DNA from 2 places in the Lactobacillus porci genome. Region 1 is predicted to be linked to the other one. Evidence: riboswitches for the same ligand, from Rfam matches in the RefSeq annotation. Region 1 holds a riboswitch; the other holds the start of a gene.

What was found. Region 1 has a riboswitch for lysine ahead of FYJ62_RS06250 (ABC transporter substrate-binding protein/permease). Riboswitches for the same ligand answer to the same signal wherever they lie in the genome.
Region 2: linked by a shared signal. The riboswitch ahead of dapD (2,3,4,5-tetrahydropyridine-2,6-dicarboxylate N-acetyltransferase) and the one ahead of FYJ62_RS06250 (ABC transporter substrate-binding protein/permease) in region 1 are both predicted to bind lysine.

What each region holds. Positions count from the first base shown of each region.
Region 1 is NZ_VUMX01000015.1:1,487-4,894, forward strand. It holds gene FYJ62_RS06235 (NAD-dependent protein deacylase) at 1-536, shown strand, start outside; gene FYJ62_RS06240 (DUF488 domain-containing protein) at 533-907, opposite strand; gene FYJ62_RS06245 (DNA-3-methyladenine glycosylase) at 1,015-1,644, shown strand; lysine riboswitch at 1,756-1,933, shown strand; gene FYJ62_RS06250 (ABC transporter substrate-binding protein/permease) at 2,042-3,408, shown strand, end outside.
Region 2 is NZ_VUMX01000004.1:70,003-73,410, forward strand. It holds gene dapF (diaminopimelate epimerase) at 1-415, opposite strand, end outside; gene FYJ62_RS02405 (aspartate kinase) at 427-1,785, opposite strand; lysine riboswitch at 2,029-2,208, shown strand; gene dapD (2,3,4,5-tetrahydropyridine-2,6-dicarboxylate N-acetyltransferase) at 2,325-3,038, shown strand; gene FYJ62_RS02415 (N-acetyldiaminopimelate deacetylase) at 3,081-3,408, shown strand, end outside.

The sequences.
Region 1 (3,408 bases):
GCGAGGACACCCTCTTCAACCGGCCGGAGCTCTTCTACAGCTTCGTCATGCAGAACATGTACTTTCCGGAAGCCAAGCCCAACCTGATCCATGAAAAAATAGCCGCGATCTGCAACGAAAAGGGCTACCTGGTCACCCAGAACATCGATACCCTGGACGCTAAGGCCGGCAACCGCCACGTCACCGAATTCCACGGCAACCTCTACGACATCTACTGCAGCAAGTGCCACAAGCAGCTGACCTACGAGGATTATGCCAAGGGCTACCGGCATGAATGCGGCGGGATCATCCGGCCAGGCATCGTCCTTTACGGGGAAGGGATCAACCCTGACAACATCAGCAATTCCGTCAATCACATTGCCAACAGCGACATGGTGATCATCGTCGGCACCAGCTTCGTGGTCTACCCCTTCGCCGGCCTGCTCAACTACGCGCCAGCCAGCGCCAAGCTGTGGGCCCTTAACCTGACTGAGATTCCGGCCGCCGGCATCAAGCAGCTCACCGGCGACGCCTTGGACGTTTTCAAGCAGCTTTAGCTTTTCTGCCTGCCGTTTTCAGCTTCAAGATATTCCTTCAGGGCGACGGCCTGGTTGTGGTCAAGATTCTTGGCCGCGAACAGGAACAAGACGTCGCCCTGTTTCAATTGCTCTTTGAGCAAGTCCCTGAAGTCAGCCACGGCCGGATTCTGGTCCAGCTCCGCGAAGTACTTCCGCTTGAATTCCGGGTACTTCGCGTCTTCATGGCCAAACCACTTGCGCAGGTCATTGCTTGGCCCCAGCTCCTTGGCCCACAGGTCCAGCTTGGCCCGCTCCTTGCTCATGCCCCTGGGCCACAGGCGGTCAACGAGGATCCGGAAGCCCACTGGCTGCTCTGAATCATAGATTCTGACTAATTTGATTTCTCCCATCTTGTTGCCTTCTTTGCTTTGGATTCTAGACTCTTTATTTACTTTTTTACCAATTTGGTCAAAAATAATATCGACTAAAATAAATTATATTCCTAATGGAGTCTAACATGAACTACCAAGACTATTTTTCCAGTATGCCCACGGCGAACCTGGCCAAAGACCTGCTCGGCCGACCTTTCAGCTACTTTGACGGGCAAGAGCGCCTGGGCGGCTATATCGTAGAAGCTGAAGCCTACCTGGGCAAGCAAGACCGGGCGGCCCACTCTTATGCCGGCCGCCGCAGCCAGGCCAACGAAGGCCTTTATGGACCGCCAGGCACCATCTATATCTACTCCCAGCGCCAGTACTTCTTCTTTGACGTGGCCACCCAAGCCAAAGACGAGCCCCAAGGCATCCTGATCCGGGCAATCGAGCCAGCCTTTGGCCTGGAGCGGATGATCCAGAACCGGGGCAAGGACGGCGTCCTCCTGACTAATGGCCCGGCTAAGCTGATGCTGGCCTTGGGGGTCAATTCCCGGGCCTGGGACTGCCAGCCCCTGGACCAGTCGCCCTTTGCCATTGACCTGGACCCGCGTAAGCGCAAGGCCGCCAAGCAACTCATTGCCGCGCCCCGGATCGGGATCAACCAGTCGGACCCCTTCTGGGCTAGCCAGCCCCTGCGCTTTTTCGTCGCCGGCAATCCTTACGTTTCCGACATGAAAAAGCGCGACTATGATCCAAACCGCGGCTGGCTGTAAAGGATATGGCTTTCTATTATCCACTTATCACTTTTTGTCAAAGTAAGCGTTATCTTAGCTTGACAGATTATTAAAAATATTTTAGGCTTTTCCTAGTTAGAAATTATTATCCAATACAATAGAGGTCGCGATTGTTCACGAACACGGGCTGAATCCACGAATCGATGCAGAAGCCTGGCAGTAAGGGATATCGCCGAAACCAACGGCTTGGTCGTGCAAGACGCTGGTTGGGCTGCGGGAGAAGATCCCGTAGACTGTCCTGGCCCTGCCAGGGAGTGCTATGATTTTTGGTATTAAATACTGAATTTTACCACCCTCATTGTTCAAGCAGTGAGGGTGTTTTGCTTTCGCTTTTATTGTATTTCATATCTGTGTATATTATGGAGGTTTTATACAGATGAAGTTAAAGAGAAGCTGGATCAGCGCGGTCCTGGCCTTGGTCCTGACCCTGGCCACGGGCATCGCCCTTTCACGGCCAGCCAAGGCCGACAGCGACACGCTGAAGATCGGTATGGAAGCCAACTATGCTCCATACAACTGGACCCAAACGACCAAGGCCAACGGTGCCGTTAAGATCGACGGGACCAGCTCATACGCCAACGGCTACGACGTCAAGATCGCCAAGATCATCGGCAAGAAGCTGGGCAAGAAGGTCATCGTGGAAAAGACCCAATGGGACGGGCTTTTGCCAGCCCTGACCAGTGGCAAGATCGACCTGATCATCGCCGGGATGAGCCCAACGGCAGAACGCCGCAAGGCCATCAACTTTACCAGCCCTTACCGGACGACCAATTTCGTGGTCATCATGAACAAGAACAGCAAGTACGCTGACGCCAAGTACCTGACTGACTTCAAGGGGGCCAAGCTGACCGCCCAGCAAGGGACCTTGCACTATGACCTGATCAAGCAGCTGCCAGGCGCCAAGCGCGAGCCAGCTTCCAAGGACTTTTCCGCCATGCGCGAATCTCTGGAAGCCGGGACCATCGACGGCTACGTGGCTGAAGACACGGAACTGACTTCCTTCAAGATGGTCGACTCCAACATCGTCGGGGTCAACCTGTCCAAGATGAAGGGGCTGAAGGTTTCCACCAGCGACGCCGAAGTTTCCATCGGGGTCAAGAAGGGCAACGACAAGCTTTTGAATGACGTCAACAAGATTCTGGCCAGCATCCCTGAAAGCAAGCGCCAGGCCTTGATGAAGGACGCCGTGCACCAGCAGCCGCAGACCAACACCAAGAAGGAAAACTGGCTGGTTTCCATGATCAAGAACTACGGGAACATGATCCTCGAAGGGATTGGCATGACCTTGCTGATCTCCCTGGTCGGCACCATCGTCGGCTTCTTCATCGGCCTATTGGTCGGGATCGTCCGGACCATTCCAGAACCGAAGAAGAAATTCAAGCGCGGCCTGCTGGCCTTCTGCAAGTGGCTGCTGTCAGTTTACGTTGAAGTCTTCCGGGGCACGCCAATGATGGTACAGGCCGCGGTTATCTACTACGGGGTAGCCCAATTCTGGCACTTGAACATGAACAGAACCTTTGCGGCCTTGGTCATCGTCTCCATCAACACTGGGGCCTACCTGGCCGAAGTCATCCGCGGGGGGATCATCTCTACCCCAGAAGGCCAGTTCGAAGCCGCCAGTGCCTTGGGGATGACCCACAACCAGAGAATGTGGCACATCATCCTGCCGCAAGCGATCAGAAACTGCCTGCCATCAATCACCAACGAGTTCATCGTCAACATCAAGGATACTTCCGTCCTGAG
Region 2 (3,408 bases), on a different contig from region 1:
GCAGGTCTTCCTTGGCAAACTTGACCGGTGAAATCTCGACCGCCATGGCTGGCACGCCAGGGGCAAAATCAGGCTGGCGGCGGACTTGCAGATCCGTATACATGGTTTCAACCTTGAACTGGTCCTGGCCGGTCTTTTCGGACAAGTAGCGGGCCACGGTGCGCAAGCCATTGCCGCACATTGAAGCCTCACTGCCGTCGGCGTTGATAACCCGCATCTTGCCGAGCACCCCTGGATGATCAGACTGGCTGATTGCCAGAACGCCGTCAGCACCGCCTAAAAGGCCCGTTTCCGGGTCAGTCAGCTTGATCGTCAGTGCTTTAAGCTCTGCGTCGCTCAATGGCTGCTTGAGCACGGTTTGGTCCAAGATGAAAAATTGATTTTGTGAGCCGTGAACCTTCAAAAGCTTGGTCATAATTGTCTCCTTTAGCGCTTGAAAAAGTAGTCGTAGATCGCCTTAACCGCCCGGTCAGCGTCTTCAGTGGTCGTCCCGATCATGATCGAGATTTCTGATGAGCCTTGGTTGACCATGCGCAGGGAAATCCCTTGGGCAGCGACTGGAGTGGCAATATCGCGCATGACGCCGATATGATTCTTCATGCCTTCGCCAACGATCATGATAATGGCGTAGTCGTTGATCCATTCCAGGTGGTCAGGATTGATTTCAGTTTGAATGTCATCGCAGACTGAATCGATGATTTCATCACTCAGCTTATTCTTGTCAAAGATAATGGTCAAATCGTCAATCCCAGTTGGCATGTGTTCGTAGGAAAGGCCATATTTGCTGAGGATGTTCAGAATCCGGAGGGTAAAGCCAACTTCCTTGTTGATGAGGTACTTGTGCAGGTAAAGAGCCGCGAAGTGCTTGCTGGACGCGATCCCAGTCATGATATGTTCAGGCTTGAAGTGCTTTTCCGGAACGATCATGGTCCCACGTTTTTCAGGGTGCTGGGTGTTTTTGACGTTGATTGGGATCTGCCCCTGGATAGCAGGAATCAAGGCCTCATCATGAAAGACTGAAAAGCCAGCGTAAGACAGTTCCCGCATTTCCCGGTAAGTCATGGTCTGGATTGGCAGCGGGTGGTCGACTACGGCTGGGTTGGCGGAGAAAATCGCGTCAACGTCGGTAAAGTTCTCATAGAGATCGGCATGGAAGCCCCGGGCAAGAATAGCCCCGGTAATGTCAGAGCCGCCTCTGGAGAAAGTAGCAATGTGGCCAGCCAAGGTATAGCCATAAAAGCCAGGGAAGATCAGCTTTTCGTCAGGCTCATACTCAAAGTTCTCCAGGGCTTGGTAGCTTTCTGGAGCGATAGACGCATTGTTGGGTGAGCCAGTTACCGTCAAGCCGGCGGCTTTTGGATCAACGAAGCGGGCCTTTACGCCCTGCTCGTTCAAGATGATGGCGATCAATTGGGCATTCAGACATTCGCCATGGGCCTTGAAGGCGGCCATCAGGTATTCGTTGTTTGGATAGTTGCCATTTGGCAGGGAAAGCAGAATATCGCGCAGATGTGAGATATTGCCTTCTTCTACGCCAAAGTAGTGGCCAATTTCCACATAGCGCTGGAAGATTTCCTCAACCGTAGCGCTGGCGTTTTCTCCGCCAATGATCTGGTTGGCATATCTGATCAATAGGTCGGTAACCTTGATATCGCCAGCGTGACGCTTGCCGGGCGCAGAAGTTACTACGATCTGCCGTTCTGGATCACTGGTGATAATCTTGAGGGCGTTGGCAACGGCAGGACCGCTGGCCAAGGAACTGCCCCCGAATTTTACAACTTTCATGTGAAAAGCACTCCTTAGTTCAAAAAGACTTTAATTAACTTTTAAGCTATGTAGGACAATAGCATGATTTTTTCTAATTTGCAAAATATATTCTGCAATTCATCAGGTTGAAATCCGCCGCGATCCGCTCCAGGATTGGGATCTTGCCAGGTAAATATTTTTTCTGCAAGGGAAAAATTACACGTGCTATTAAAAAGGCATGAAAAATACATTGACAAGCTCACAAAATTAAACTAGACTGTAGGCAATTGAAGAGGCGCAGCCAACATCAGTAGCGCGGGAGAGCCGGCCAGGTTTTGACCCCACGTGAAAGGGGCGGTTGCCGAAGCGTTTGTCGAGATGGCTAGGGCAAATTGGCTGGGTTGCAGTTGAAGAAGCTGCAGACTGTCGCAGGGAATTTACCTGCGTTGCGCTTGCAATTGACGGATTTAATGATGAATTTATTCAAGCTCCAGATTGCGTAAGCAACCCGGGGCTTTTTATTTGTCGATTTCGCGGGCGCTCCCAAATTAAATGGAAATTTGAAAGAGGTTAACAAAATGGCAGAATTAGACGCACAAAGCATCATCAACTACATTGGCTCCGCGCCAAAGAAGACTCCGGTCAAGGTTTACCTGCGCGGTGAAGGACTGGATCAGCTGAGCTTTCCAGAAGGCACGGATCCTTTTGTAGAGGCAAAGACCGGCGTGGTCTTCGGGGACTGGAAGGATCTCAAGCCTTTCCTTGAGGAGCACAAGGGTGACTTTGCTTCCGTCCGGGTTGAGAACAACGCGCGCAACTCTGCCGTGCCAATGCTTGACATCAAGGAAGTCAATGCCCGCATCGAACCAGGTGCCTTTATTCGCGACCAAGTCGTGATCGGTGACAATGCCGTCATCATGATGGGGGCCGTAATCAATATCGGGGCAGAAATTGGCGAAGGGTCAATGATTGACATGGGCGCCGTGCTTGGTGGCCGGGCAATCGTTGGCAAGAACTGCCACATCGGTGCCGGCACTGTCTTAGCTGGGGTAATTGAGCCAGCATCCGCTGAGCCGGTTCGCGTGGACGACGACGTCCTGATCGGGGCCAATGCGGTCGTACTTGAAGGCGTTCATGTCGGCGAAGGCGCCGTGGTGGCTGCTGGTGCGGTGGTTACCAAGGACGTGGCCCCGCACACGGTGGTCGGCGGCGTGCCAGCCAGAGTCTTGAAGCAAGTCGATGAAAAGACGGAAAGCAAGACCGGTCTTGAAGAAGACCTGCGCAAGCTTTAAGGATGACAGAAGAAGTTCAGCAATATTAAGGAAGTTTTTGAAATGGCAGCTTTGACGGAAGAAGAGCTGATTCAGATCCGGCGCCACTTGCATGAGATCCCTGAATTGGCCCTGCAGGAAAAGGAAACCCACGCTTACTTATTAGACGTGATCAAGCAGATGAAGCAGGACTACCTGACCATTAGAGAGCCAGCAGAATTGCCAACCGCCCTCCTGGTCTTGGTCAAGGGGAGTCAGCCCAAGCGCACGATTGGCTACCGGGCGGATATCGATGCTCTGCCGGTTGAGGAAGAAACCGGCCTGCCATTTAAATCCAAGCATCCCCATGTGATGCATGCCTGCGGGCACGACATCCACATGACCGTCGCCC